3 regions of the Thalassospira sp. Z349TD_5 genome follow, and region 3 is predicted to be linked to each of the others. Evidence: riboswitches for the same ligand, from Rfam matches in the RefSeq annotation. Region 3 holds a riboswitch; each other region holds the start of a gene.
The links. A riboswitch is a leader RNA that binds a small molecule or an ion and turns the genes downstream of it on or off. The one in region 3 is predicted to bind cobalamin.
Positions count from the first base shown of each region.

Region 1 (10,361 bases), 1.4 Mb from region 3:
GCGAACACCATCAGCAGGAGTATCAAACGTGATAAGAAAACGTGACGTCTCATGATGGAAGCCTGCGTCTTGGTTCGAATTAGTTAGAATGCCGACGCGGTTGGACGGACGATGACTTCGTTGACGTTGACATCTGCCGGTTGATCAAGCGCGTAAAGAACAGCACGTGCAATGGCATCCGGGGAAAGGGCAATTTGACGGAACTGCTTTAGCATTTCCTTGCCGGTTTCATCCGTGATGTCATGGCCAAGTTCGGTTTCGACCACGCCCGGTGAAATGATCGTCACGCGAACATTTTCGCTTTCTTGACGCAGTCCTTCGGAAATGGCCCAAACGGCATATTTGGTCGCACAGTAAACGGCGGCACTTGGTGCGATGACATGGGCGGCAATAGATGCGGTATTGATTACATGCCCGATGCCCTGTTCCTTAAAGATCGGAAGGACCGCGGCAATGCCATTCAAAACGCCGCGAATATTGACATTGATCATATTGTCCCATTCGTCGGTTTTAAGTTCCGCCATATGGGAAAGCGGCATGACACCAGCATTGTTGAAGATCGCATCTACACGGCCAAACATGTTCTTTGCATGATAGACAAGTGCTTCGACACTTTCGCCGTTGGTGACATCGACCGCGCGCGCCATTGCTTTGCCACCCGATGCTTCGATTTCGGTGGCAAGTTGGTCAAGTCGTTCGGTGCGGCGCGCACCCAGAACGACGTTTGCACCACGGCTGGCCAGAAGTTTGGCGGTGGCTTCGCCGATGCCGCTGCTGGCACCGGTGATGATAACGGTTTTGTTTTCGACGTGATTGGCTGGGTTCGACATGACATCCTCCGTGTGTTTGTGTCATGGCCTTACTGTGTCGTTTTCGATGCGTTTGATGAATACACAGAACTCGACATCGATTGCCTAATCCTCCAAATCTGGTTTGAGGCACTTTGCGATGCTGTTTCGCGGTGTATACTGGAGCCATGGAAAACAAAGGGTTTGGGTGATGGATAACTTTCAACGGCTATGTCACTTAATTGACAAATACTGTGAACCGGATGGGGCTGTGCGCACAGCGGTTGAACCGGTATGGATGTATCGTTCGACCGGCCCAACCCTTAAGGTGCCAACGATTTACAAGCCCTGTCTGTGTCTGATCATTTCCGGTGCCAAGGAAGTTACGCTCGGTCAGGAAGTCTATCGCTATGCGCCGGGGCAGTTGCTTGCGGCGTCGGTGGACTTGCCATTGGTCGGGCATGTGACTGATGCGACACCTGATCTGCCCTATCGCAGTTTGTCTCTTGATCTCGATGGGAAAATTCTTGGCGATCTTGTTGCCTGCATGGATTTGAACATCGGGGGCGACGGCGACAGTTTCAGGGGCCTGTTCGTCGAAGAAACATCCGCAGGACTTGTTGATGCGGTCTTGCGTGTCGTTGAGCTTCTCGAACACCCCGAAGAAATACCGGTGATGTTGCCGCTTTTGATGCGCGAAGTGCATTACCGCCTGTTAAGAACCGGGCAGGGTGCCTTGATTGCCCGTCTGGCGATGGGCGGCAGCAATATGCAGCGGATTTCAGCCGTGCTGCGTTTGATGAAGGATAATTTCCACAAACCGCTCCGGGTCGATGAATTGGCCAGTCATGCCAATATGAGCGCGTCTTCCTTCCATCATCATTTCAAGCAGGTGACCGCCATGAGCCCACTGCAGTATCAAAAACGCCTGCGCTTAACCACGGCCCGGCAAATCATGTTGGCCGAAATGAAGGATGCGGCCAGTGCGGCCTATGAGGTGGGATACGAAAGTACATCCCAGTTCAGCCGCGAATATGCCCGCATGTTTGGGGCGCCACCGATGCGTGACGTGGCGTCAATTCTAAGCCAGCCATCAGGGCTTGATGGGGCGGAACCTTCCGTTCATTAGGCACGCTAAAATGCGTCTGCGACGTGTGTTGTCCGCAATTCGCTTGACGGGTACGGGGGGCTGTGTGACATCCTCATTGTGTTGGTATCCGTAAAGGATAAAGGGAATTCGACGCAGCCGCGCCAATTGGCAAGGTTGCCAACCGAAGCTGCCCCCGCAACTGTAGGCGGTGAGTACTTTTCTGATGAAATGCCACTGGGGTTTACCCTGGGAAGGCAGAAAAAGTGTGACGACCCGCGAGCCAGGAGACCTGCCAACATCACGACACTGGACCGGGCGGGGTGCCCCGGAAAATGTCGGCCATGTGTTACGGTCGCTGGCAGGATATCAATCATCCCGCCCTTTCTTTGGCCCTGATACCGTCCGCCATTTCCCGACACTTTTGCCAGTCCATTGACGACAGGAATGGTTATGTTATGTTATAACATAACATGTATTGATTTGGGATGTTCGGTTTCAGGAAAAGTCTCCTTGGCCGTCATAATCCTTGGAAAGGGTACAAAGTGATCACATTGAACAAACATGTTCTTGCAGCCGGGGTGTTTGCTGCGGGGCTGGCATCTGTTTCACAAAATGCATCGGCAACGGATTATCCGCTGACCTTGGAAAATTGCGGTCGTACGGTGACCTTCGATCAGGCGCCAACACGTGTTGTTTCGCTTGGACAAAGCAATACCGAAATTCTTTATATGCTGGGGCTGGCCGACCGGGTTGTCGGGACGGCTGTATGGTTTAATCCGGTTGCCGAGGAATACCGCGACGCCAATGCCAAAATAACGCGTCTCGCCGATAATGATCCCAGTTTCGAAAGTGTCGTCGGACAGAAGCCCGATCTGGTGACCAACCAATATCAGTGGCATGTCGGGCCCAATGGGGCGGTGGGGACCATTAAACAGTTTTCCGAGCTTTCCATTCCGGTCTATACCGCACCCGCCGATTGCGTGGGCAAGGACAATACCACCGGCGGCGATGGCACGCGCATTGACGCGTTTTCTATGGATTTGATTTATCGCACGATTACCGAAATGGCGCAGATTTTTGATGTTGAAGAACGCGGCGCCGAACTGACGGCGGACCTTCGTGCGCGTGAACAGGCGGCGCGTGATCGCGTCAGTGACGTTGATGGTCGTGGGATCAGTGCCCTGTTCTGGTTCTCAAGTGCGGAACTTGATGTTGATCCGTTTGTTGCCGGGCAAAAAGGCGCATCGGCCTATATCGCCAATGTACTGGGCGTGAAAAACGTCATCGAAAGTGACGATGAATGGCCAAAAGTTGGTTGGGAAACAATTGCACGATCCAACCCCGACATCATTGCGATTGGCAAGATGGACCGTCGTCGCTTCCCGGCCGATGACTGGGAACTCAAGATGAAATTCCTACAATCGGATCCGGTCACACGTCAAATGAACGCGGTTAAAAATGATCATGTGATCGTCCTTGATGCGTTGTCGATGAACCCGACGATCCGCACGATCAACGGCATCGAAAAACTGGCCGACGCCGTTGAAGGCTTCCATACGGACGCCAGCAATTGATCGGTCTGCTTTCACTTGCCTTCACCAACCGCATCAGCGCGACGCTTGCCGCGCTGATGCTTCTGTGCGTGACATTGGCCTTTGCCGCATCAGTTGGTGAGACGGCCATTCCAATGCAAACCGTCATCAATACCATTGCCAATCATGTCTGGAATGCCGGGCATGAGGTTGATGTCATTGATGCAGGCATTGTCTGGAATTACCGGTTAAGCCGTGCGGTGGTTGCGGCGAGTTGCGGGGCATCATTGGCGGTCGCCGGTGCTGTATTGCAGGGCTTGCTGCGCAATGCGTTGGCCGATCCCTATTTGTTGGGGATTTCGGCCGGGGCATCGACCGGGGCGGTCAGTGTCGCAATTCTTGGATTGGGGGCCGGGGTACTTGGGTTGTCGGTCGGGGCCTTTATCGGGTCGCTGGTGGCATTTGCATTTGTTGCCTTATTGTCGCTTCAGGCGGGCAGGGGAACCGGGGCCATCATTCTGGCTGGCGTTGCCGGGTCGCAACTTTTCAATGCGATGACCTCTTTTATCGTGACCAAATCTGCCAGTGCTGAAGAAGCCCGCGGGATCATGTTCTGGTTGCTGGGCAATCTAAGTGGTGTGCGCTGGCCCGACGTCTGGTTGGCCTTGCCGGTGGCCATTGTTGGTCTTGTAATCTGTTTTGGCTATTCGCGTGCTCTGGATGCCTTCACCTTTGGCCGGGATTCAGCCGCTTCCCTTGGTGTGCCTGTTCGGCGCGCCTATGTCGTGCTGATTGGCTGTGCCGCCCTGATGACGGCTGTGATGGTCAGTATTGTTGGGTCTATCGGGTTTGTTGGCTTGGTAATTCCGCATGCCGCACGGTTTTTTGTCGGCACACGCCATAGTGCTCTTTTGCCGGTATCGGCCCTTATTGGTGCGCTGTTTCTTGTCTGTGCCGATATTTTCTCACGCATGATTGTGCCGGGTCAGGTCCTGCCCATCGGGGTGATCACGGCCTTGATCGGTGCGCCGGCCTTTGCCTTGATCCTCTGTCATGGAAGGGTCCTTCGATGAGTTTTGAATTGCGAAATGTTGATTGGCGGGCCGGTTTTAAAAAAATCATTTCCGATGTGACAATCGCGGTAAAACCCGGCGAGTTCCTTGGCCTGATCGGGCCGAACGGCTCGGGTAAAACCACATTGATGTCGGTTTTGGGCGGCCTTCGTCGACCATCGCGCGGCGATGCCATTTTGGATGGGCAGGCGTTAAAAAACATCGGGCGGCGCAATCTTGCGCGGCGCATCGGATTTGTCGAACAACAGGCCGACACCATTGACCGGATCACGGTGACCGAGGCGGTGTCGCTTGGCAGGACGCCGTATCTCAGTTTGCTGTCGCCATGGTCGCAAAATGATGATGTGGTGGTGGACGATGCCCTTGACGCGGTCGATATGCGATCGATGAAAGACCGCATGTGGCACACGCTTTCGGGCGGTGAAAAACAGCGGGTCCATATCGCCCGCGCACTGGCACAGGAACCGGAATTTCTGTTGCTTGATGAACCAACCAACCATCTTGATATCCGTCATCAGCTGGGCATTCTTGAACTGGTCCGACGATTGCCGGTAACAGTGGTTGCGGCCTTGCATGATTTGAACCATGCGGCGATGTTTTGTGACCGGATCGCGATGATGGATGGTGGAAAATTACGCGCAATTGGGACCCCGCAAGATATCCTCATACCAGAAAATCTGCGCGATGTTTTTGGGGTGTCGGCAACGGTGGAACCCGATGATATCCATCCGGGGCGCTGCATGATCCGCTATCATGCCGGGGGTGCAAATACAGACACAGACGTCGTGTCAGATTTCACGGAAATGAAAGCAGACATAAAAAAAGACCGGATTGCGTAAATCCGGTCTTTTGAAAGTGCGATGGTGCGGTGGCTTATTTCTGTTCGCGAGCAACCGCGCGCCAGCCGATATCCCGGCGGCAAAAACCATCCTGCCAGTCAATTGCATCAACCGCCTCATAGGCGCGTTTTTGCGTTTCGGTGACAGTCGCACCGCGTGCGGTAACCCCCAAAACGCGGCCCCCCGTCGCGGTCAGCTTATCACCAGCCATTTTGGTTCCGGCATGCAGAACCTTGACCTTGTCCATGGCGTCTGCCGCGGCGACGTTTTTGATCTCGGTGCCTTTTTCATAAGACCCCGGATATCCTTTTGCCGCCATCACAACCACCATGGCGGTTTCCTCATACCATTGTGGTTTGACGGTATCGAGGGTTCCGCTGGCCGCCCCATCAAGGATATCAAGAACGTCTGATTTAAGCCGGGTCATCAGGACCTGACATTCCGGGTCGCCAAAGCGAATGTTGTATTCGATCAGTTTCGGATTGCCCGCGTCATCAATCATCAGACCGGCAAACAAAACGCCCTTGAACGGATGGCCTTCGTCGGCCATGCCCTTAACCGTGGGCACAATGATTTGTTCCATGACCTTGGTTTCGACGTCCTTGGTGAAAACCGGGGCCGGGGAATAAGCGCCCATGCCGCCGGTATTGGGGCCGGTGTCGCCTTCGCCAACCGCCTTGTGGTCCTGTGCAGCGACCAGTGGAATGACGTTTTCGCCGTCACACACCGCAAAGAAGGATGCTTCTTCGCCAACAAGGAATTCTTCAATGACAATTTCTGCACCGGCATCGCCAAACTTGCCGCCGACCATGCATTCGTCAATCGCAGCAAAGGCTTCGTCAATTGTCATACAAATGATCACGCCTTTACCGGCGGCAAGGCCATCGGTCTTAACCACAATCGGCGCGCCGTGTGTTTTGACAAACACTTTGGCATCATCCGGGGTTGTGAACCGTCCATAGGCAGCAGTCGGCACACCGAACTTTGCCACCATGTCCTTCATGAAGCCCTTGGAGCCTTCAAGCTGGGCGGCGGCCTTGGAACAGCCAAACGATTTGATCCCGGCGGCATCAAGTGCATCGACAAGGCCGGCAACCAGTGGGGCCTCGGGACCAACCACGACCAGATCAACCGCGTTGTCCTTGGCAAACGTCACCAGACCGTCAACATCGCCATCGGAAATCGTCACGCATTCGGCCGAATCCGCGATTCCGGCATTGCCCGGTGCGCACCAGAGTTTGGAAATGCGCGGGCTGCGCGCAATTGCCCAGCAAAGTGCGTGCTCGCGTCCACCGCCGCCAACGACCAGAACCTTCATGACTTTATCCTTCGACTTGTCCGATTGCTTGATGGTCCGTGCGGGATGAACTAGGCTTGTGGCACAGTTCATCCCGCCAATGATTTAAAGCGGGCTTTTAGCATAAAGTGCCCTTGATGACGCAAGATTTGTTCGACCCTTTTGCCCCGGTTCCTGAAACCCCCGCGAAATCGGGAAATGCGCCCGAATTTTCGGTGTCCGACCTGTCCAACGCGTTAAAGAACACCGTTGAAGATGCCTTTTCGTTTGTGCGCGTGCGCGGTGAAATTTCCGGGTTCAAGCGTGCCAGCAGCGGCCATATGTATCTAGCGCTTAAGGACGATAAGGCGGTTCTGGACGGGGTCTGCTGGCGCGGGCAGGCGGGGAAGCTTGGCCTTGTGCCCGAAGACGGTATGGAAGTCATCGTTACCGGGCGGTTGACTACATTTCCCGGACGGTCGAAATACCAGATTGTCATCGAAACGATGGAAGTTGCGGGCGAAGGCGCGCTTTTAAAACTTCTGGAAGAACGTAAAAAGAAGCTGGCGGGCGAAGGCCTGTTTGACGCGGACCGCAAAAAGCCGATCCCGTTTTTGCCCGATGTGATTGGCATTGTGACATCCCCGACGGGGGCAGTGATCCGCGACATCATGCATCGCCTGCGCGATCGTTTTCCGCGCCGGGTTTTGTTATGGCCGGTGATTGTGCAGGGAAAAGGGTCTGCCGAACAGGTGGCCGAAGCCGTGCGGGGTTTTAACGATCTTTTGCCCTATGGCCATATTCCGCGCCCCGATGTGTTGATTGTCGCGCGTGGCGGTGGATCGCTTGAAGACTTATGGGCCTTTAACGAGGAAGTGGTTGCCCGTGCGGTGGCCTATTCTGACATTCCGGTGATTTCCGCCGTCGGGCATGAAACCGATACCACCCTGATTGATTTTGTATCTGATCTGCGTGCACCCACCCCGACCGGGGCGGCGGAAAAGGCCGTGCCTGTGCGAGGAGACCTGATCGGTCAGATCGAAGAAAACGGATTGCGGTTGTCGCAAGCGGTCCGGCGGTTGGGTGTCGAAAAGAAGACGGCCCTTGAGAGTCTGGCGCGGGGTTTGGGCGATCCCAAAAGGATGCTCGAAGAACGCAATCAGATGTTGGACAACTGGGCGGATCGGTTGCCGCGTTCGGCGGTCAATGTCGTGAGCCAAGCCCGTGCGCGGCTCAATGAAACCAGCGCACGGCTGGTCAGTCCGCGTGAACAGCTTTCGGAAAAACGCGGGCGGCTTGAAAATGCTGCTGTGCGGCTGGACGGGGCGATGAAGTCGGCCTTGCAACTGCAAAAGTCCCGTCTAGACCGCGCGTCTGCCGGGTTGCGCCCAAGTGACGCCAAACGCGATGTTGATCGGGCCCGCAAACAGATTACGGATCTTGGTACACGCATGGGTGCAGCGGTTAAAAATACCCTGACGCGTGAAGCCGAAGGACTGGCGCGCTATGATCGTCTGCTGGAAAGTTATTCTTATCGCAATGTCCTGAAACGCGGCTTTGCCGTGGTGCGCGACGGGGCGGGGAATCTGGTGGAAAAATCCGCCGATATTATCACCGGGCAGGGATATGATCTTGAGCTGGGTGATGGCGTGACCCGTGTTACGGCTGGCGATGCGACAATTGGGCCTGTATCAACGCCGACAGCCCCGACGTCAGGTGGTTCGCGTGATGGCGAAGATATGCCAGTTAAAGCGGTTGCCACATCAAAGCCCGAAACGGCCAGCAAACCAAAAGCCGTCAAAAAGAAAGACCCACAACCAAAAGACGATGACAGGCAAGGGAGCCTTTTGTAATGCGCTTGGCAATCACCACCCTTATCGCAGCTGCTGGACTCTTCGCGGCCACCACAGTCAGGGCCGCAGAACCAGCCTATCAGGGACAATTTGTTCAGGGTGGAATTGTGTTTGGTCAAACTGACGCCGGGGATCAGGTTCTGCTAGATGGCGCGGCGATTGATACGGTTGCAGACGATGGCCGGTTTGTTCTGGGTTTCCCGCGCGATTATGAGGGTCCCGCCAAACTGACGATCAAGCATGCGGATGGCAGTGTCGAAGACTTTGCCTATGATATCGGGGATCGTGAATTTGATATTCAGCGGATTGATGGTTTGCCCAAGAAAATGGTCACACCTGACCCCGCCGTGATGGACCGGATCAAGGATGATTCCCGTCAGGCCCGCGAAGCGCGCACCGAACGGTTCACCGAAAAATTCCTCGAAAGCAGTTTTATCTGGCCTGCGTTAGGGCCGATCAGTGGTGTCTATGGATCACAACGGATTTTAAACGGCGAGCCACGGTCCCCACATTGGGGCGTGGACATTGCAGTTCCGACCGGAACGCCCGTGGTTGCGCCAGCCGATGGGATCGTGACTTTGGCCCACCCGGATATGTATTTTTCCGGGGCGACGCTGTTTCTTGATCATGGTCTTGGCATGGTGTCGGCATTCTTGCACCTGTCGGAAATCGACGTCAAAGTTGGCGATGTGGTCAAACAGGGTGATTTGATCGGCAAAGTCGGTGCATCGGGCCGGGCCACCGGACCGCATTTGGATTGGCGGATCAATGTCGGGGCGGCGCGCGTGGATGCGCAACTGCTGGTCCCGCCGATGGAAGACGCACAAAAGGCGGCAAACGCCAATAACTAACGGGAAACGCATGCCATGAAAAAGCACGGGGCCGTTGCCGCAGGACATGATGTTACCGCAGGTGCCGCTGCCCGTGTGCTTGAGGAAGGTGGCAACGCCTTTGATGCAGTGATTGCCGCGATGTGGGCAGCCTGTGTGGCTGAACCAGTTTTGGCATCCCTTGGCGGCGGCGGGTTTGTGATGGCCCGACCGGCTGGTAAGCCACCACGTCTTTATGATTTCTTTGTTGAAACCCCGCTTGAAAAACGCGCGCGTGAGAATCTGGAATTTGAAAGCCGCCTTGCGACATTTGCTGGCGGGGTCACGCAGGAATTTCATGGTGGTTACGGATCGGTGGCAACACCGGGCGTTGTCGCCGGACTGTTTAAAATTCATGACGACCTTGCGGGTTTACCCATGGCGCAATTGGCCGAACCTGCGATCATGGCTGCGCGTGACGGGATCGAACTGGATGCGTTTCAGCGCTATGTGATGGGTATTGTTGAGCCGTTACTTGGGTTTTCACCCGACAGCCGGAAAATCTTTGGCAAACCCGGTCATCAGGATGAGGACGGCTTCGAATTGCTTGATGACGGCGTTCTTCATCACCAAGCCGATTTAGCGCACAGCATTGATTATCTGGTCCGGACCGGTGTTGACGGGTTTTATCACGGTGACCTTGGCGATGCGCTTGTGCGCGAAAGCCGTGCATCAGGTGGCTATTTGACCCGTAAGGATTTGGCGGCTTACCGGGTGTTGGTTCGTGACCCGCTTTTGGTTGCCGGGCGTAAAGGCCGCTTTGTGCTGAACCCCCCGCCTGCATCGGGAGGGGTTCTGGTTGGGTTTGGTCTTAAACTGGCGCGTGATATGGCCTTGGGGTCGTTTGGGTCTGCCCGCCATCTTGAAGCCGTGTCGGGCGTTTTACATGCCACCGGGCTTGCGCGTGGTGAGTACGGTGCGTCGCCGGTTATCCTGTCAGATGAGTTGTGCGAAAGTTATCGTATGATGATTGGCGAGCGCCCGCTTAGTCAGCGCGGAACAACCCATATTTCGGTTGTTGATCAGGATGGTAACCTTGCG
Region 1 is NZ_CM149654.1:832,289-842,649, forward strand. It holds gene AC0VXT_RS03645 (SDR family oxidoreductase) at 84-830, opposite strand; gene AC0VXT_RS03650 (AraC family transcriptional regulator) at 1,000-1,917, shown strand; cobalamin riboswitch at 1,983-2,189, shown strand; gene AC0VXT_RS03655 (ABC transporter substrate-binding protein) at 2,421-3,452, shown strand; gene AC0VXT_RS03660 (FecCD family ABC transporter permease) at 3,449-4,483, shown strand; gene AC0VXT_RS03665 (ABC transporter ATP-binding protein) at 4,480-5,322, shown strand; gene purD (phosphoribosylamine--glycine ligase) at 5,357-6,640, opposite strand; gene xseA (exodeoxyribonuclease VII large subunit) at 6,757-8,451, shown strand; gene AC0VXT_RS03680 (M23 family metallopeptidase) at 8,451-9,302, shown strand; gene AC0VXT_RS03685 (gamma-glutamyltransferase) at 9,318-10,361, shown strand, end outside.
Region 1: it holds a riboswitch for cobalamin, as region 3 does, so the genes downstream of both, AC0VXT_RS03655 (ABC transporter substrate-binding protein) here and AC0VXT_RS10190 (DUF4198 domain-containing protein) in region 3, are expected to answer to the same signal.

Region 2 (10,361 bases), 2.3 Mb from region 3:
GAACGGGCGCACGCGCAATCCACGCCTGGCATAGGCCCGGCAAAGCCCCGCCACCAGCAAGGATTTCCCGACGTCCGAGCCGGTACCTTGTAACATCAGGGCAGGGACAGATCGCACAGTCATTCCGGTTTCAAAACTTTCATGCAAACAGGCTTACATATAGCCATCATCAACCGGCAAAACGCGCCGTCCCTTTGATGGGATCGCAATCAGAACTCAACACCAATCTGCGCCTTGATGCCTTGTTCGCGGAACGGATGCTTGATCATGGTCATTTCCGTCACCAGATCGGCGGCTTCAATCAGGGTGTCTGGCGCATTGCGCCCGGTCAGAACCACATGCTGATCAGGAAGCTTTTCGGCCAAAGCCCCCAAAACATCCTCAAGCGGTAAGAAATCATAGCGCAGCACGATGTTGATCTCATCAAGGATCACCATCGAGAAGCTGGGATCACGCATCATTTCCAACGCCTTGTTCCATGCATCACGCGCAAGCGAAATGTCCTGTGCCCGGTTTTGGGTTTCCCAGGTAAAACCCGCACCCATGGCATGAAATTCACAAAGCTCAGGGAATTTTTTCAGCAGTTTGGCCTCGCCGGTTTCCCAGCCGCCCTTGATAAACTGAACCACGCCAACCTTCATGTCATGCCCGACACAGCGCATCGCCATGCCAAAGGCGGAAGATGACTTTCCCTTGCCCTTGCCGGTATGGACAATGATCAGACCCTTTTTATCAATCTTCTGGGCCATCATCTTGTCGCGCGCAGCCTTGATTTTCTTCATCTTTTCGTCATGGCGCGCATTAACGTCCACGTCTGGCTGGGTCTTGTCGGTCATGGTTTTATGCCTTTGTCTTTTCGGGCCGTATCGCTTTGAACATTTGCTGGCGAACAATGCGGCGAAGCGGCCCCGGGATCAAGGGCAGTTTTGCGGCGCACGATCAAGATCAAGATGGGCGATGACGCCCTGAAACCCCAGTTTTCGCGCCGCCGGGCATAGGCTTTGCGGATCGGTACCGTTTTCAATTTCTTCAAGATACTCAACTGCAAACACCGGCTTTCCCAAGGCGGGATAGGGTGCAAATTCCCCCATAAAGCCAAACCGATACGCTGATTCCAGCAAGGCAAAATCCATCTTTTCAACCAGTTCGGGCACAAGCTCAGACGCATTTTTCTGCCCGATGGCAAGGCCGCGCGCATGGGCTTGTTCAATCAGCCAATCGATGTAGCGAAGTTGATCCGCCCGCGTCAGGGTAAACCCGGTTTCCTTGCTGCTGTCATCGGCCTCGTAAGCATCGATGTTATCAGGCTCAACCGCCAGAAACCCCTTCTCGCGGCAAAGATCAAACCGGTCGCGCATGACATCGGCGAACCGTTCGAACCGGCTGACATCAAGCCAGTTTTCACCCGGCCAGCCCCAATAGGCATTGCCGATCACATCGGATGGAAAACGATCCCGATCATCGCGCCAGTCTTCGACCGCCCCGACATTGATATAACAAATGGGGAAAACCCCGGCATCGCGCCATTGGCGCACCTGATCAGCAGACGTTTCAAACAAGTCACTGCCAACAACCCTGATATCACCTGCCAGATCAATATCGCCCTGTAACTGCCAGTGAAACGGTCCCGTCGGGACTTTTGGCCAGTCTGGTGTCGCAGATGTTTGCGCCATGGCGCGCACACTTAAGCCGCTGCTGGCACCGACGCAAAACGCCATAATCGCACATAAAAACAGGAATTTAGCTGTATGCATAAGGGTGCCTTGGCTGTGTTAGCGCAATTTTGCCCTCCCTCTGGCGATTGCACAACCGCGTAAATTCGATGCCATGCAAAAGAAAAGCGCGATCCATAAGACCGCGCTTTTCCGACCCCATATCGGGGCACTTCCCCCACCCAGAAGAATTCCTTTGGGCGCTTAAAACTTACCAACTACGTTAATTAAGACTGTGACAGACCAAGATCACTGGTCACCAGATCAGCCCATTTATCGGGTTCACGCATATCAATGTTGCGCAATTCCGGGCGGCGCATCCGGGCCTTGTTAAACATTTGCAACCGATCCCCCGGCGACATCCGGCGCAGACGCATCAAGGCCTTGCGCACTGCATCGTTGGCCGGTCCGGTCGGACGCTGAAAGCTTTGTTCGACCACTTCAAGTCGGCGTTCAAGCCAGTTGCGGCTTGCCACAACCTGCTCGATCAGGGCTTTGAATTCACGCACAACCGGGAAATGATCCATATTAAGGTGGGCTGTTGAAACCGCAGCCCGCCAGACCTGGCGCTCAACCCCTTGCAGGTAGCGCCAGTAAATTTTCACCTTGGCGTCGATTTCCACTTTGGTTTGGTCCGGGCCGGGCAAATGCCGGGAAAGTTCGCTCAGTCCCCGGTGAAGTTCCTCGAAGCTCACCGGAAGATGCTGGCCATTAAACCGTTCGCGCACACTCAAAACAGCCGGGATCGCACCCCGTGCAGGACGATAACGTCCTTGCCCGTGCAGATCGGCACGCAACCAATGTGGAATATCGCAATCGGCAATCAGGAAATCGATGATGTCCGTATGCCCGGCATGTCCGGGCAAGGGGGTCTGCGCATAGTCAGGCAGCCTGACATCAGGTCGAACGCTGGTCGTCTTTTCCATCGCGGCCTCCGAACTCTTTGATCGGTCTGCGTTCCCGCGCAGGCGATCCGAATGGGGTGCCCCGTCCCTCACAACTTATTAATAGTTGGTTAATAGAGATATGGTGCGTAAACGAAACGTTTCAACTGCCGATAATGTTCCCGTGGTAAAATTGTTGTGAGTCTGATGTGTGGTGGTGCCTCTTAAACGCGGTCACCCAGATCGACCGAAACACTGTTGCGCCGTGGCTGCCACAGACCGCGCTCAATCGCCTCACGCAGGCGATCGCGGATATCGCGCAAGGCATCTGGATTGTGCTGATCAATAAAGTCCCGCACCGTCTCATCACCAAGATATGCGTCATACACCAGATCAAAATGATGATCGGCCACACAGCGGGCCGTCGCCGCAAAAGCAAACAGATAATCAACCGTTGCGGCAATCTCGAACGCCCCTTTATAGCCATGGCGCATCACCCCGTTGATCCATTTCGGATTGACCACGCGGGCCCGCACCACACGGGCAATTTCTTCTTCCAATGTACGGATTTTCGGGCTTTCGGGGCGGGAATGATCGCTGTGATACACCACCGGCTGCTTACCCGACAGGCTGCGCACGGCTGATGTCATTCCGCCTTCGAATTGATAATAATCATCCGAATCCAGAAGGTCATGCTCGCGGTTGTCCTGATTATGGACAATCGCATCAACCTTCGACAACCGGGCTTCAAACAGCCCGCGCGCCGCCTCGCCCTCGGCCCCATTGCCATAGGCATAACTGCCCCACGCCAGATAGGCATCGGCAAGATCGTCTTCGTCTTCCCACAGTTTTTCGTCAATCATTGCCTGCAAACCAGCGCCATAGGCCCCCGGTTTGGACCCAAACACCCGAAATGCCGCCTGTCGTTCGGCCTGTGCATCATCAAGCCCCTGACCGCGCAGCTTTTGCGTTTCCTGCGCGACCCGCGCGGCAATCGGATTGCTTTCGGCGGGTTCATCGGTCTGGGCGGCCACCGCACGCACCGCACTGTCAAACAGGTCAATCAAACCGGGAAACGCATCACGGAAAAACCCGGAAATGCGTAAGGTCACATCGACACGTGGACGCCCCAAAACCGATGCCGGCATGATTTCGAACCCGGTCACACGCCGCGATGCACTATCCCATGTCGGGCGCACCCCCATCAGTGCCAGGGCCTGTGCAATATCGTCACCGCCCGTGCGCATATTGCTCGTCCCCCAGACCGAAAGCCCAAGGGCAGCGGGCCATTCACCGTTATCCTGCACATGACGTTCGAGCAAAAGCTCGGCCGATTTCCAGCCCAGTTGCCATGCGGCGGGTGTCGGCACGGTGCGGGTATCAACCGAATAAAAATTCCGCCCGGTCGGCAAAACATCGGGCCGCCCCCGGGTCGGTGCCCCCGATGGGCCGGGTTCGACAAACTTGCCCGCAAGTCCGCGCAAAAGCCCCGACACCTCGGCATCGCCACAGCTGACAACAGCGGGCCGGATATTTGTTTCGATATCGGTTACAACGTCACACACCGCCGACCACAGCGGATCGGGCACAAAAGTGCCATTGACCAGATCACGTGCCAAAAGCTCAATCCGCTCCACCGTATCGCCGGTGGTTCGCCACGGCCCGACATCATCATAATGGGCCAAACTATCGGGTTTTATGCCCGGCCAGAATTCAGCAAAGGCACAATCAAGTGGATCAAACCCGGCATCGCCCAAAATATCCTTGGCAATCGCACGGTGAAGAGATGCCTTTGGTCCGCTGTCCGATCCACGCGGCAACCGCGCCAATGCCACCAAAAGATCGGTCAAAAGATCGCCTTCCGGGGCCTTGCCAAAAATATGCAAGCCATCCCGAATTTGAAGTTCCTTAAGCTCGCACAGATAGTTATCAAGTTTGGCCAGCGCACTTTGTTCGTCTTCGCCCGCCTCAATCCCGCAATCGCGGTCCAACCCGATCTGAATGGCCAACTCAAGAATATCGCGTTTCAGGAGCACCAACCGGCGCGGATCAACGGCTGCGGCCTCAAAATACTCATCAACAAGTGCCTCAAGGTCTTTGAGCGGCCCATAACTTTCGGCCCGGGTTAACGGCGGGGTGAGATGATCAAGGATCACGGCCTGTGCACGGCGTTTGGCCTGCGTGCCTTCGCCCGGATCATTGACGATGAACGGGTAGAAATGCGGGGTCGGGCCAAACACCGCCTCGGGGAAGCATTCCGCCGAAAGCGCCAATGATTTTCCCGGCAGCCATTCCATATTGCCGTGCTTGCCAAAATGAATGATCGCATCGACGCCAAATTCATGGCGCAACCAGATATAAAACGCGAAGTAGTTATGCGGCGGCACCAGATCGGGCGAGTGATAACTTTCCAGCGGATCAATGTTATAGCCGCGTGCGGGCTGCAACCCGACCACGACATTGCCCATCGGCAGGATCGACAGCGCAAAGCTATCCTGTTCGGCGATATAAAACGGGTCTTTTGTCGGATCGCCCCACGCATCAAGCACGTGTGCCTGAATGGAGGCCGGTAAGCCGTCAAATGCCGTTTGATAGGCCGCCCGCGAAAGCGTCACCCGAATTTCACGATCCGCCAGCGTTTTGAAATCATTGGTCGGCCCGGCCTTGACTGCGTTGATCAAGGCATCGCCATCCGTCGGAATGTTCTCAAGCGCGTAGCCATCTGCCTGCATGGCACGCAGGGTTTCAATCATCCCGGCCGGGGTATCGAGCCCAACCCCGTTGCCTAGGCGAGCATCCTTGTTGGGATAGTTCGCCATCACCATCGCGACCTTGCGCGATGGTGCATCAAGTTGACGCAACCTGACCCAATTGGCGGCCAGTTGGGCAACAAATGCCACGCGGTCGCGCACCGGGATGTATTTCACCAAATCAATCTGGGTCAACGGATCCTTGCCAGCCGACCCCTTGAACGACACCGCGCGCGATAAAATACGGCCATCCACTTCGGGCAGGGCGACATTCATCGCAATGTCGCGTGCGGCAAGGCCATTGACGCCGTCGCGCCAGCTTTCTTCGCTGCCACCAGAAAGGACGAGTTGAAACACCGGTGCATCGACCGCATCGAACGGCCCATCTTTTCGTTCGGAACCCGGAACAGAAATCGAGAACCCTGTGGTATTCAGGACCAAATCTGCCGCTGTTTGCTCCAGCCAGTCACTGACAAGCGCACCCGCCGCCGGGTCCTTGAGGCTGGAAACGAAAATCGGCAATGGATTCAGATGATTGGCCTGAAGTTCTTCAACCAGAGCATCAATGACATCAAGATTGGCCGCCTGCACCAATGACCGATAGAAAATAATCGGCGTAACTGGTTGATTTTCAACCCATTGTTTGCGGATTTCGGCCAAGTCTACATGCGTATTTCCCGGCCAATATCCACCAGCCTTGACCAGTGGGGCGGCGGGTTTCCACTGCCAGTTAACAGATGAATTCAACTTTTCATATATAAGGCGAAGTAAATTCTCGGAATTTTGCGGCCCACCTTCGATCAAATAGCGCCAGATATGCTGATAGTCGGCCCCCTTGACGGTCGAAAGCGACAGTAGCTCCGCATCGGGTTGATCATCCCCGGGTAACAGCAAAAGCGGGACGTCATTTGACCGGGCAAAGGCGACAAGCTGCTCGATGCCATACGCCCAATATCCCCGCCCGCCCAGAATGCGCACGATGATAAACTTGGCCTCACACAGCACATCTTCGACATACAAATCGACCGACATGTTGTGACCAAGCTGCAAAAGACTGGCCAGACGCAAGGATGGAACATCATCGCCAAATTCTGCTGTCAGTCGCCCTTGCGCGCCAGCAAAACACGCCAGTTCAGATTCTGCCGCCGACAGGATCACGACATCGCCGGGTTCCTGTCCAAGATCGACGGCTTCACTGCCGTCTGTCACCATTCCGGGCTGTGCTGCCAGCAAATGCATTGGGGTTTCCGTCTCTTTCTTTCGTGTCTGGGTCTACTCAGACCGGGCCGAAGTCCCGGATCCGAGCGCCGCACCTAGGATCGGGCCGAAGACCAAACCGAGGATCACGACCATCTGTATCCGCAGTCCGCAAGCATCCCCCGACGAGCCAAGCCAAGGCCGGGGAATGCGGGTTTCACGGCGTCATGCAGACGTGAAACACGGCCTTGCACCGATAGGACAAAACAGTGTTTCACGTGAAACAAAACAAGAACAAATAATCTTACGTCGCCTTGATCGCGGTTTCAATTGCCGCACGGTCCAAGCCATGCAGGCCAATCACCACCAGTTCAGACCGGCGGTTTTCGCCGTCCGTCCACGGGCGGTCAAAGTACCGCTGGAACCGTTCGCCAACGCCTTGGACCACATGGCGCATCGGTTTGCCCGGCACATCAAGGAAGCCCTTGATACGCAGCACATCAAACTGACGTACAACTTCAATCAAACGCTTTTCCAGAACCGCCGGATCGGCCACCGCATCAAGAGACACAACGAAGCTATCGAAATCGTCATGGTCGTGTTCATGGCCATCATCATGATGCGACGGGCGGCTATCAAGATCATCCTCGGCCGCGGCACCCAGCCCCAGCAGAATGGCATTTTCAATGCGTGAATGATCGGTAGCGATAATTTTGACTGACGGGCGTTTCAGTTGGGCACGAATGTCGGCTTCAACCTTGGTCCGTTCGGCGTCACTCAGAAGATCGGTTTTGTTGAGCACAACCATATCCGCACAGTGAAGCTGTTCTTCAAACAGTTCTTCAAGCGGGCTTTCGTGATCAAGGCTGTCATCGGCTTCGCGCTGGGCCTGAACCGCATGGTGATCATGGGCAAACAGCCCGTCACGCAATGCTGCACCATCCAGCACGGCCACCACACCATCGACCGTCACACGTGATCTGATTTCCGGCCAGCTAAACGCCTTTACCAGTGGTTTTGGCAGGGCCAGACCAGATGTTTCAATCACGATGTGATCGGGTGGGGTTTCGCGGTCAATCAGGCCTTGAATAGTTGGCAGGAAATCATCGGCCACCGTGCAGCAAATACAGCCATTGGCAAGCTCGACCACGTCATCTTCGGCGCAGCCTTCAATGCCACAGCCATTGATGATGCCGCGATCAACACCAAGGTCGCCAAATTCATTGATGATCAGTGCAATCCGTTTGCCATTGGCGTTTTCCAGCATGTTGCGGATCATGGTGGTTTTGCCTGCACCGAGAAAACCGGTAATCACAGTTGCCGGGATTTTACCCAATTGAGCCATTCTCAAATTCCTTAAATTTCAATTCTTTGTGGGGTTATTTGACCTGCATCGGAATGCCGGCAACCACCAGCGTTACCTTATCTGCAAGTGCCGCCATACGTTGATGCAGCCGTCCGGCATGATCGCGAAAGGCCCGCGCCATGGCATTTTCCGGCACGATCCCGAAACCGACCTCGTTTGACACAAAAACAACCGGGATGTCGAGGGTCGGAACCAGATCGCACAAGCGATCAAATTCGGCCTCGATATCGCGGTCTTCAAGCATCAGGTTGGTCACCCATAAGGTCAGGCAATCAACCAGAACCGGCTGTGCGTCGGGCTGATTACATGCGCGAAGGGCGGCACAAAGATCCAGTGGTTCCTCGATCGTATGCCACAGATCGCCGCGTGTTTGTTTGTGAAGGTCGATGCGGTTGGTCATTTCCGCATCCCAGGCCCGTCCGGTGGCGATATAGGTTCCGCCTCCGGCTTGTCCGGCCTGTGTAATGAGGTTTTCGGCAAACCGGCTTTTGCCCGATCGGGCACCGCCAAGGATCAAATGTATCCCGGAAAGCGGTTCTGTATGGGTCATCGCGTTTTCCTCGCCATGGCCTCCCACCGAGGCCGGGTTGCGTCGCCACTACGCAAGAGAGACAAGAATAGTGACACCTTCGGCTGGTTTCCTGGCTGCGGGCATGAAAGCCATCCGCCTTCCCGGTTTCCCGGTGGCTGGCGCAAATGCGCCCGGATCGCCCAACCCGATACAGTTGCGGGGGCAGCATCGGCATTTCACCGATTTCCCATCACCGAACGGTGCGCCGAACCTAACAGCTTTGCCTGTTCTGCCAAAGCGCTATCTCCGACCTAATCATAAGGTCAGTATTTGACAGAATTGCCTGCTTGAGACCCCCGGTCATTTAAGAGAACATAATATTATCACGCTGGAATGAGAGCCATAACAAGCGCCAGCCAGTGTGATGACCGGGGAAAAAAACAATCATAACCCGGTTGGTTGCAGTGACATGCAACTTGGAACTCTTGGGGTTAACTGGATATTTGCAAGATCAGATGGCAATTCATGCGCACCTACACAAAATCCGTGAACTAAAAACGCCAACCTGGATTACCTCATCACGCAAAGACATGTGGCTGGGGCTTCTTGAACGTTTGAACACGCAAGACAGAGCGTTTCATAGATTTCTTGATGACTACGCAGCAGATGACGACATCACGCTCGCACGGCGCGATGTGCGTAATATTTTTGCGCAAGATGCCGCAACCGGCGTGATTGCGACCATTTTCTGGTCTCATGCGCGCGGGATGCGTGTGAATGCCCTATCACTCCTTGTCCGCGACCTTCCAACATTGATCACATTGATGTCGGTAGCCGATTTTCGCAATGATGAGTTAAATGAACTGCTGGCCCAGCCCGGCATTTCGGTCCCGACAGCAAGCAAAATGCTGTCTGCCTGTGGCAAAACCTATTGTGGTATGCCCGCTGCTATCATTGATGACACCATCATTCAGGTCATCGAAAACAGCACCTTTGCCAGTGATTTTCCCAACATTGCGGAACTGCGTAACAAATCACGCAGCCGCCCGGTCCCCTATTACGAGGCGTACCTTCGTGATGTTACCGCGCTTTGCGAAAAATACGACATTACCAGTGACATGATTGACCGTTATCTTGCCGAATATGCCTTGGACAACACGTCGCAAAACGCGGAATTACAATCGGCATAATAGACATCCCACATGCCTTAATAGCGCTGATTAACCGCCGTTATGCGCCAGCCGGGTTGATCAACACCGTCAATATATTCCAGTCGCGTTAGCCCAAGTGTGTCGATGTGAAACGACAAGGCGGTTTCAAGCGATAGGCCAAGTGCATTGGCAAGCACCGCACGCACGGTCCCGCCGTGGATCACGGCGACAATATCGCGTCCCGCCCAATAGCGGTTTAGCCGACTGAAAATCGGCCCTACACGGGCAACAACATCAGAGAAACTTTCCCCGTTCGGGGGATGCTGACGGGCGAAATCCGTCCAGAATTTTGTTGTTTCGCCTTTGGGTAAATCATTCCAATGCTGCAATTCCCAAGCCCCGAAATGTTGCTCGGCAAGGGCTGTTTCGCGCGTTGGAACGACGTCTTCGTCAATCAGTTCCTGCAATTTAAGGGCGGTATCAAGTGTCCGCGATAAATGGCTCGTCACCCAGACGGCATCTTTTGGCAAATGGCGGGCCAGAGCACGTAGTGCTTTTTCGTCTGACAAATCAACGGGCATGTCGCTTCGGCCATAGACCAGCCGTTCCGGGTTAAGAACCGGCGCATGACGGACCAGCCACCAGCGTGTTGTTTGACTTTTCATAGTTCCCCCGCGGACTGCGTCTTTCTATCGACCCGAAGATAATGACATCAGATACCTCTTAGATATTGCCCATCGTCGCGACAAATCCAATAGCAACAAACAGTTCAGCCACCATTTGTGTCGCC
Region 2 is NZ_CM149654.1:4,536,121-4,546,481, reverse strand. It holds gene AC0VXT_RS20955 (cobyric acid synthase) at 1-123, opposite strand, end outside; gene cobO (cob(I)yrinic acid a,c-diamide adenosyltransferase) at 210-836, opposite strand; gene AC0VXT_RS20945 (endo alpha-1,4 polygalactosaminidase) at 915-1,754, opposite strand; gene AC0VXT_RS20940 (hypothetical protein) at 1,940-2,638, opposite strand; gene cobN (cobaltochelatase subunit CobN) at 2,821-6,585, opposite strand; gene cobW (cobalamin biosynthesis protein CobW) at 6,848-7,888, opposite strand; gene cobU (bifunctional adenosylcobinamide kinase/adenosylcobinamide-phosphate guanylyltransferase) at 7,923-8,459, opposite strand; cobalamin riboswitch at 8,524-8,705, opposite strand; gene AC0VXT_RS20920 (hypothetical protein) at 8,936-9,610, shown strand; gene AC0VXT_RS20915 (histidine phosphatase family protein) at 9,628-10,236, opposite strand; gene cobS (adenosylcobinamide-GDP ribazoletransferase) at 10,295-10,361, opposite strand, start outside.
Region 2: it holds a riboswitch for cobalamin, as region 3 does, so the genes downstream of both, cobU (bifunctional adenosylcobinamide kinase/adenosylcobinamide-phosphate guanylyltransferase) here and AC0VXT_RS10190 (DUF4198 domain-containing protein) in region 3, are expected to answer to the same signal.

Region 3 (10,361 bases):
TTACCGGCAATCGATGTATCGACCATGCGAATGTCGCGTTGGAGCATCTGCTCCATCCAGCGATGACGATTGCGCGCCATATGCGCCGAAATGGAATTGCGCCTGCGCGGGCCCGCATCGGCAAAGATCGTATAGCCAATCCACCAGGCAAATGCCCAGCAAATCGCAACAACATCAAGAACGGTAAATTCGGGCATACTTGTATCCATGCAAAAGGATGTTTGGCGCGTATTACTCTATATCCTACTGACATGTCGGCATTCTTCGCAATCTTCTTTGGCAATGCTGGATCTGAGGGGCATCTCGTCGGGATGTTCCATGTGCATAGCTGATGGTCATATCACCAGTTCGGGTTGAGTTTTGCCGCAATTCAGAGTATCAGCAGCGCAAATTTTCATTGGAGAGTGACATGAGCGAACTCGAGAACGATCTTGGCGAAGACATTGATTTCGATGATTTCGAATCTCATACCGAAAAACTGCTGAAAGACGGACGCACCAAGGACGATCTGTTCGAGTTTGTCGGCTTTATGAACATCAACGAAGTCGGCACCCACATGATTGCCGCTGAAATGGTGCTCGACGAAGACGCCATCAACCAGATGAGCCGCGACTTGCGCAAGCTGGAACTCGATCTGTCCCCACTGGGGGAACTGACCGGCGGGCTTAAAGGCGGCGAAGACGTCAAACGTGCCCTTGGTGCGCTGTTCCTTGAGCTGGTTGAGCTGTGCGACCTTGACGCAGATGACGAAGACGCCGGCGAGCTGTCCGAAGAAGCCCTGCTGTTGCTGAACTTCATCAAACGTTTCAACCCGCAGATGCGCCGTTTGACGGTCGCACTGACTGACACCGACGATGACGATGTGTCGTGCGAATATGAAGTCACCAACTGGTAACCAATGGCTTGCCGTTACGGCGAAATATATGTAGGCAAAAGGCGGGGCTGTAACACCCCGCCTTTTTCTGTTTTGGAGCCACGCGCGTGACCGCCCAAATACCAGTAGATGCGACCAAACGTTTTCAATCCTATCTTGATCGTCATGCAAGCGGCCAGGAAGCCATGCCCGATGCAGAACGCTTGCGCCAATGGATTGTTGATCATGCCGATGATTTTGGCGCGGTGATGGAATGTGATCTGAAAACCTGCCCAAAAATCGTCTATGATTTTTCGAGTGAGGGCGATGTCGTGATTGGCAACACCAGCGACCCGGCCCGCCAAACCGATATCATGTGGCAGCAACTGGCAAACGCCAATGCGCCGGTCGGCATTGGGCGCTACCGCGAAGACCGCGTGTGTTATCAGTCCGATCAATTCAAGACCGACGGCGAAGCCCGTAGCCAGCATCTCGGCATTGATCTGTTCGCCCCGGCGGGGACACCGGTCTTTGCTCCGCTGGATGGCGTGGTCCACAGCTTTGCCGACAACAACCTGCATCTCGATTACGGCCCGACCATCATTTTGGAACATACCCCCGAACCGGGCATTCGGTTCTATACCCTTTATGGTCATCTAAGCGCTGCATCGCTGGATGGCTTGCACAAGGGCAAAGCCTTCAAAAAGGGCGATCTTGTCTGCCGGTTTGGCAATTTCCCGATCAATGGCGACTGGATCCCGCATCTACATTTTCAGATCATCTTTGATATGCTCGGCCGCGAAGGCGATTTCTTTGGCGCGGCCAAACCGTCTGAATGGGATATCTGGGCAAACATCTGTCCGAACCCGAACCTGATGTTGCAGATGCCCGAAAATGTCACCGCCAGCCGGGACGGGATGTAAATGCAACCCCGTTTAAAGGCAGGCCTCTGGGTGCGTGGTCAAATCGCGATTTGCCAATCATCGTCGATCATCGCCATGATCGCCCATATGGGCAACGAAGACGCCGGGGCTGTACTGGTCAAACTCAACCGCTTTGCCAACGGCTGCTTTGTTTATTCGCGCGTAACCACCCTTGATGGCGATATGGGCTGGATGCAGGTCGCCGGCGGCCCGGAGGGGGGCCGCGAAACCGAATTTAACTGTGACGAATACTGGCGCAAACAGGTTGCGTTTGACCGCGATGTCTGGGTTCTGGAGGTCGAAGACCACAAAGGCGAGTACGAACTTGATGCCCCGATTGTCGATTTTTAAGGGCCGCTATCGGTCAAAATAAAAGGCCGGCAACATTGTGCCGACCTTTATAAATGCGTCTCTGTAGGGGCGTCGCCTTAGGCGGTGCGCTGCAACAGGTGGTAACCGAAATCGGTCTCAACCACATCAGAAGTCGCACCAACATCCATGGTGAAGGCCGCCGCATCAAATTCCGGAACCATCATACCACGGCCAAAGAAGCCAAGATCGCCACCCTGCTGACCGGACGGGCAATCGGAATTGGCTTTGGCCAGCTCTGCGAAATCACCACCATTGGCAACCTGATCTTTAAGACCATTGATTTCAGTCAGGGCTTCTTCTTTGGTACGGGTGGCGGTCGAGCGTGCCGAACCGGCATACATCAGAAGAATGTGCGACGCGCGAACTTGTTCACTCATAATGGGTCCTTTCATCCGCCAATGGCTTGCGTTTGGCGGGTTTTATGCAAGATTAGAAATTATGGATAAGGTCCAGGGTCCAAATTCATGTACAGCCGTATACACCTGTACATGAGCTTGAACCCTAGACATTGACCATGCCTTGTGGCTTGTTACGACAAAATGATCAGAGATGAAAGAGAAGAGGCAGATAGATGCTTGCTGTTGTGTCCCCGGCAAAGAAACTGGATTTCGAAACAGATGCGCCAGAAATGGCTGTTTCCCAACCTGTGTTTCTCGATGACACCGAGGAGCTTATTGAAGTTGCTCGCAAAAAAAGCCGTCGCGATTTGATGAAGCTGATGGGGATAAGTGAAAATCTCGCTGATCTCAATTATCAGCGCTTTGCCCATTTCTCACGGCCTTTTGATCGCACCAATGCCAAACCGGCGGTGTTTGCATTTCGCGGTGATACCTATGTCGGGCTTGATGCCGATACCATGAAGGCCAAGGATATTGATTGGGCCGAAGATCATTTTCGCATGCTTTCGGGGCTCTATGGCCTACTGAAACCACGTGATTTGATGCAGCCCTACCGGCTTGAAATGGGTACAAAGCTTGCCAATGCACGCGGCAAAGACCTGTATGCCTTCTGGGGCGATAAAATTGCCCATGAGATTAACCGCCTGACCGATGGCTACAAAGACCGCAGCCTGATCAATCTGGCATCGAACGAATATTTCAAATCGGTCAAGACCAAAACCCTTGAAGGACCGGTCATTACCCCGGTTTTCAAAGAGGTCAAAGCCGGGGTTGCCAAGGTTATTGGGTTTTCGGCAAAGCGTGCACGCGGTATGATGGCGCGCTTTATGATCGATAATCGCCTTGAGACCCCCGAAGGTCTTAAGAAGTTCGCGGTAGATGGCTATGGCTATCAGGATGATCTTTCGACAGAAACCGAGTGGGTCTTTACCCGCGTTCACGACTGATAACAAACAAGACTGGCAACAAATTCGGTGACAGAAATGACCGACGAGCATCTTGAACAGCTCGAGGAAGAAAACCACTTGCCCGAGGCACACCCGTTCTCTGGTTATTTGCGGACTTTCTTCCGCGGGCCGGGCCGCTCACGCAGCCTGACCCGCGAAGAGGCGTTTGACGCCTTTTCAATGATCCTGCGCGATGAGGTCGAACCGATCCAGCTTGGCGCGTTTTTGCTGATGCTGCGCTATCGGGCTGAAACCCCCGACGAGCTGGCCGGGATGATTGAAGCTGTGCGCAAGGCCGCACGCCTTGATACCGACGATGGCCCCGAAGCCGAGGCAGAAGGCCGTCCCATGCTGGATTGGCCGTCCTATGCGGCGGGTCGGTCGCGGGGCTTGCCGTGGTTTGTTCTTTCCGCACTTCTTTTGTCGAAAAACGGCGTGCCGGTCCTGATGCATGGCTATAATTCGCATCTTGTGAATGGTGTCGGCACGGAAACAGCGGTCAAGGCACTTAAATTGCCGGTGGCGATGTCTGCCGAAGAAGCCCGGTCTGACATCGCCTCACAGGGGTTTGCCTATCTTCCGCTGCGTCACATGCATCCGAAGTTACAGGAACTGATTGGTCTGCGGCCGCTGTTGGGGTTGCGCAGTCCGGTCAATACCTTGTTGCGTCTGTTAAACCCGCTGCAAGCACGCGCCGCATTCCTTGGCGTGTTTCACCCGGCATTCCTTGATGTCCATCGTGAAACCGGAAAACTGCTTGATCTGCCGCGTATTGGCGTGATCAAGGGCGGTGGCGGGGAGGCCGAACGCACCCCGTTCAAACATGTCGATTTGCGCATGCTCGATAATGGTGAACTCGGGGATGTGCGCTGGCCGGCCTTGCTGCCCAGAACCGAAAAAGACATCGAAGAACAAAGCCCGGTAACCTTGAAGCACTTTTTCGATGTCTGGCGGGGCGATGTCGATGATGCGCCTGCGATTGCACGGATCAAGGGCAGTGCCGCCATGGGGGCGTTCCTTGCCGGTAAGGCCGATTATATCGATGAGGCCGAAACGCTGATCGATGGCTGGTGGGATGCGCGCGACAAAAATGTCGGGTAGGGCGTTTTGATCTGACCCTTATGTCGTCACGCACGGCACCGACAAGAACTCAAAAAGGGACGATTGCCGTCCCTTTTTTCATGCTCAGAACGAAGAATTCGGTTCTTTAAGAAACGCCAGTTCGTCCTCTGTTGACGTCCGGCCCAGAATATCATTGCGGTGCGGGTAGCGACCAAAACGGTCAATGATCTGCTTATGCTTGATTTCAAATTTCAGGTTGTTTTCAAGGCCGGGCTGATCAAACAGTTCCATCGCAATGTCATGCATTGCCTCGGATTCCGAGTGCATATAGGGCATATACAAGAATGCCCGTTCCTCGGGTTTTACAATCTTCTTGTCTGCCCCTGCGGCAATCGCTTCCTGTGCCAGAACAAGGGCAAGTGTATCGGTGGCAAAGGATGCAGGACTGTCGCGAAACATGTTGCGTGAAAACTGATCAAGCACAATGATTTCCGCCAGACGCCCATGGGCGGTTTTACGCCAGCGATAAAATTCCCCCGCACTGGCCGCCGCATGAAAATCGGCAAACCGTTCGGTAATATGACGGTCAAGCGCAAGGTCCTTGATAAACCATTGTTTCTGTTCGAGTTCCTTGAACCAGAAAACCAGAACTGTTTCAGGTGTCATAACGCATCCGCCCCTTATTCTTGAGATTTTGGGTGTTGAAGTTTGGCTGATCTTAGGGGGGCAGGTGCGTAACGTCGAGTTTTCTGCAGTCGTATGACGAAATATTTAAAAGTATGAATTGTAATGGTTGACACCCCATCACCGCCGATGGATTATGACGATGTCTTGGGTGTCGATCTTTCCGATCGGCTTAAAAGGGAACGTGGTGCGTTTTGGGAAAGTCCCTTAAGCAATGCCACGGCTGCCCCCGCAACTGTAAGCGGTCTTGAGCGTTACACATGCCACTGGTGATGACCGGGAAGGCGTAATGTTCTGAAAACCGCGAGCCAGGAGACCTGCCTTGGACCATCAGCCACACATTGGTTGATGTGAAACTGTTGGACGCCGGGGTGAGCGTCAGGTTGCAGGGAAAATGCGGTTTCTTTATCGATCCGGACATCTGCTTCCAGCCATCCTATCGTTCTTGTCCTAACCCTGTGCGTTGGTATTTGCCTTACGCACATCGTTTTTGGAAGAGACGATACCATGTTGAAAACGCCTTTAAGGCTTGCTGTCGCAGCAGTCTGTACTTTACTGGCTTCTGGCTCTGCGCAGGCGCATTTCCAGTTGGCCTATACGCCGGAAGTAAACATCACCAAAGCCGGTGATCACGCCGTCAAACTGATTTTCTGGCACCCGTTTGAAAACGGCCATGTCATGGATATGGGCGAACCGCTTGAATTCTATGCGGTGCATCGCGGTGAAAAGATTGATTTAAAATCAACGCTTTCCCCGATCACCTTCAAGGGATCTGAAAACAGTGCTGCGGCATATGACGGCACCTTGACGCTTAAACGCAGTGGTGACTACGTCATGGTGGTGGTGCCCGAGCCATACTATGAGGAAAGCGAGGATATCTATATCCAGCAGATCACCAAATCCTACATCAACCGCAATGAAATCCCGACCGACTGGATGGATGCGCAAGGGTTGAAAACCGAAATTCTGCCGCTCAACCGTCCGACCAACATTGTTGCCGGATCGACCTTCACCGGCCGTGTCCTGTCCGAAGGCAAACCCGCCGCCGGGGTCGAGATTGAAATCGAATACATGGCCGCCGAACCTGATATGGCCAACAACCAACCGCAAGAACCAACCGCATCTCCGATGCCGGGCGGTGCGATTGTCGCCATTTCCGATGACAATGGGTATTTCACGTTCGGCGTTCCCAAGGCCGGTTTTTGGGGATTTGCCGCGCTGGGCAGTGGTCCTGATAAAGAATATCAGGATAAAGAACTTTCACAGGATGCAGTCCTGTGGGTTCGCGCCTATGATGTGAAATAGGTGTAGGGAAAAATTAGATGCATATCGTTGACGGGGCACTGGCTCCTGAAGTTTTGATTGGCGGGGGTGTTCTTGCCGTTGCGGGCCTTGGTCTTGGCCTGCGCAAACTGCCGATTGATAAAATTCCGGCAACCGGCGTGCTGTCGGCAACCTTCTTTGTCGCATCCCTTATTCATGTGCCGGTTGGTCCAAGCAGTGTGCATTTGATCATGAGCGGTCTGGCCGGGCTTGTGCTGGGTTGGACCGCGTTCCCCGCCTTGTTTGTTGGCTTGTTGTTACAGGCAGTCTTCTTTGGCTTTGGCGGCTTGACGGTTCTCGGCGTCAATACCGTCAATATTGCACTGCCTGCGGTGCTGATCGGGTTGACGTTTCGTGGTTTGGTCACACGAAGTTCACCGACAACCGCTGCTATTTGGGGCGGGATTGCCGGGGCGTCTTCGATCGCGGTAACGACCGTCTTTGTGGCGATCTCATTGGGGCTTAGTGGCGAGGGTTTCGTACCAGCTGCGAAGCTTGTGTTCTTTGCCCATATCCCGATCATGATCATCGAAGGCCTGATTTCAGCCGCCGCCATTTACCTGATTTGCAAGGTGAAGCCGGAACTGATGGCAACATCTGATCGTTCATATGACCGGGTCTATGATGATGCGCCGTACCCAATGACCACCGGGCAAACTGTACAAGTGACATCGGCGACGAGCGAGGCCAATAATGGCTAAATCTCTATCCGTGCTGGCCGTTACGGTGCTCCTTTTGGTCGCCGCAGCCGGACAGGCACAGGCACATAAGGTGATCGCATCCGTTTTTGCCAGCGGCACCGATATCGAAGGCGAAATCGGCTTTTCCAATGGCGACATGGCCGCCGACACAGTGGTTGAGGTGTTCGACACGCAGGGCAACAAGCTTGGTCAGACCAAAACCGACAGTGACGGCTTTTTCACCTATACGCCGACAAGTCAGGTCAACCATGTCTTTCGCGCCGATCTTGGTGCGGGTCATATTGCCAAGACTGTCTTTGATATTTCCGAAATGTCATCGGTTCTCGCGGGCGATCAGCTTGCGCCAACCACGGGTGTAACGGCTAAGGGCACCGGGGACAGTGCCAATACGACCTCCGGGAATGTCGCAATCACTCAGGAACAGGAAATCTTGATTGCCGCCATCGTGCGCGATGAGTTGCGTCCGCTACGCCGCGAAATCACCGCCTATAAGGAAAAGAATGACTTTCAATCAATTCTTGGCGGGATTGGCTATATATTCGGGTTCTTCGGAATTGCCTATTACATCGCAGCACGCCGTCTGAGAGCCAAAGATAAACAAGCATGAGCCATCTTTTCGGGCATGACCAACCATTGGGCGTACAGGCAAGCGGCGGCACTGCGCCGTCGTTTGTCGGATCATTTGATCCGCGTGTGCGCGTGGTGGCGGCAGGCCTGTTTGCCGTGATGGTGGTGGCCTTACATCAGGTTGAATTTGCCTTTGGCGCATTTCTGGTCGCCCTTGGGACTGTGTTTCTGACCGATCTTCCTCTGCGCCTGACCTTAAAACGTATGGTCGCGATGGACGGCTTTATCATCGTGATGCTGGTGATGTTGCCCTTTACAACACCCGGTACACCGATGTTTTCGCTGTTGGGGGCGGATGCCAGCAAAGAAGGCCTGATGCATGCGGTTTTGATCGGTGTGCGGGCCAATGCGGTTGTCCTGATGATGCTAAGCCTGCTGTCTGGCCTGTCGCCAGTAGCATTGGGGCATACCCTGTATCGCTTGAAATGCCCGGCGGCACTGGTGCATCTGATGATGTTTACGGTGCGCTATATTTCCGTTTTGCATGACGAATATCATCGTTTGCGCATGGCGATGAAGCTGCGCGGGTTTCGGGCGCGCAACACATTCCATACCTATCGCTCGATAGGCTATCTTTTCGGCATGTTGCTTGTCCGCTCCCTTGAACGGGCCGAACGCGTGCTTGAGGCCATGAAATGCCGTGGCTTTAGTGGCCATTTCCCGATGATTGATCATTTGGAATTCAAGGTCCGTGACGGCATGCTGGCCGTTGGTTTTGGCGTCATGATTGGCGCACTTGTCCTGTTGGATCGAATTTATGTCTTCGCTTATTGAACTCAACGATATTTCGTACGGCTATCGGTCCGGGCAAAAGGTGCTGGATCGTGTCAGTCTGACCCTTGATGCCGGGGAACGGCTTTTCATCACCGGTCCGAACGGAGCAGGGAAAAGCACGCTTTTGCGCATTCTGGTTGGCCTGATCAAACCGCATCATGGTCGGATATCGGCATTTGGTGAACCACGTGTTCAGGAATCCGATTTTCATGATCTGCGCTGCCGGGTTGGGTTCATCGTGCAGGACCCTGATGATCAGCTGTTTTGTCCGACTGTGGTCGAAGACATCGCCTTTGGTCCGCTCAACCTTGGCGCCAGCCGCGATGAGGCACTGGCGATTGTTGATGAGGTGCTTGATCAACTGCATCTGCGTCATTTGCGCGAACGCATCACCCATGAATTATCCGGTGGGGAAAAACGGCTGGTGTCGGTGGCGGCTGTTTTGGCCATGCGCCCTGATGTGTTGCTGCTTGATGAGCCAACCAATGCGCTGGACGAAGAAAACCTCGAACGGCTTGAAGAAATCCTGCGCGACCTGCCACAAGCCATGATCCTGATTTCCCATGACCCGCATTTCCGCCGCAAACTGGCCACCCGGACACTTGAACTGCGCAGCGGTAAGCTATCAGATCGTTCTGCCCCAAAATGCAGTGCCGCTGATCGTGGACACGACGCAGTCAACGTCAACGCCAATGCCCGTGCATCCGCCGCTCAGTAAGTTTTGATGAATGGTTTCATCCATGTCGCCATTTTCCGTTTCTGCCTTTCGCCACTTGTTTGGCGCACAGATCACGTCCCTTGTGGGAACGGGGCTGACCACAGTTGCACTGTCGCTTCTGGCATTTGATCTTGCCGGGGAAAACGCCGGGCTTGTTCTGGGCTCTGTTCTGGCGCTTAAAATGGTCGCCTATCTGCTGATTGCGCCGGTCGCGGGCGGTATTGCCCATCGGGTACCGCGCCGGGCGTGGCTGGTCGGTTTGGATGTGCTGCGCGCCGCAATCGTTCTCTGTCTGCCGTTCGTTGATCAAATCTGGCAGATTTTCGTTCTGGTGTTTGTCATCAATGCGGCATCGGCCGGTTTTACGCCGGTGTTTCAGGCCATCATTCCCGAAATACTTGATGACGAAAAAACATATACCAAGGGGCTGTCCTATGCCCGGTTTGCCTATGACCTTGAAAACCTTGCCAGTCCGGCCTTGGCCGCAGGCTTGCTGTTTGTCTGGCAATTTGACAGCCTGTTTATCGTCAATTGCCTGACCTTTGTTGTCTCCGCCATCCTGATTGTTAGCGCTAACATCCCCGCTGCGGCTCAGACCGACCGGGTCGGCGGGTTTTATGAAAACACGCTGTTTGGCTTGGTGGCCTATCTTAAAACACCGCGCCTGCGGGGATTGCTGGCGGTCTATTTTGCTGTGTCATGTGTCGGTGCAATGATCATCGTCAACACCGTTGTTCTGACCCGGTCTGTGCTGGACGGCAGTGAAATCATGACTACGGTGTTTCTTGGCTGTGCCGGGGCAGGGTCGATGTGTGCTGCCTTCCTGATCCCTAGGGTGATTGATCAGCTTGGCGAACGCAGATTGATGTTGTCTGGGATCGTGTTTGCCGCCGGGGCGATGCTGATCGGGGGCATCAATATGATGTTCGGCTTTGAAAGTGCGGTTTTCTATGCCGTTCTGTGGGCCATTGCCGGGGCA
Region 3 is NZ_CM149654.1:2,228,349-2,238,709, reverse strand. It holds gene AC0VXT_RS10230 (DUF599 domain-containing protein) at 1-197, opposite strand, end outside; gene AC0VXT_RS10225 (hypothetical protein) at 410-895, shown strand; gene AC0VXT_RS10220 (peptidoglycan DD-metalloendopeptidase family protein) at 982-1,776, shown strand; gene AC0VXT_RS10215 (DUF1491 family protein) at 1,777-2,127, shown strand; gene AC0VXT_RS10210 (peptidylprolyl isomerase) at 2,205-2,525, opposite strand; gene yaaA (peroxide stress protein YaaA) at 2,720-3,493, shown strand; gene AC0VXT_RS10200 (glycosyl transferase family protein) at 3,530-4,594, shown strand; gene AC0VXT_RS10195 (DUF924 family protein) at 4,679-5,221, opposite strand; cobalamin riboswitch at 5,373-5,578, shown strand; gene AC0VXT_RS10190 (DUF4198 domain-containing protein) at 5,747-6,544, shown strand; gene cbiM (cobalt transporter CbiM) at 6,562-7,263, shown strand; gene AC0VXT_RS10180 (cobalt ABC transporter permease) at 7,256-7,870, shown strand; gene cbiQ (cobalt ECF transporter T component CbiQ) at 7,867-8,664, shown strand; gene AC0VXT_RS10170 (energy-coupling factor ABC transporter ATP-binding protein) at 8,648-9,382, shown strand; gene AC0VXT_RS10165 (MFS transporter) at 9,405-10,361, shown strand, end outside.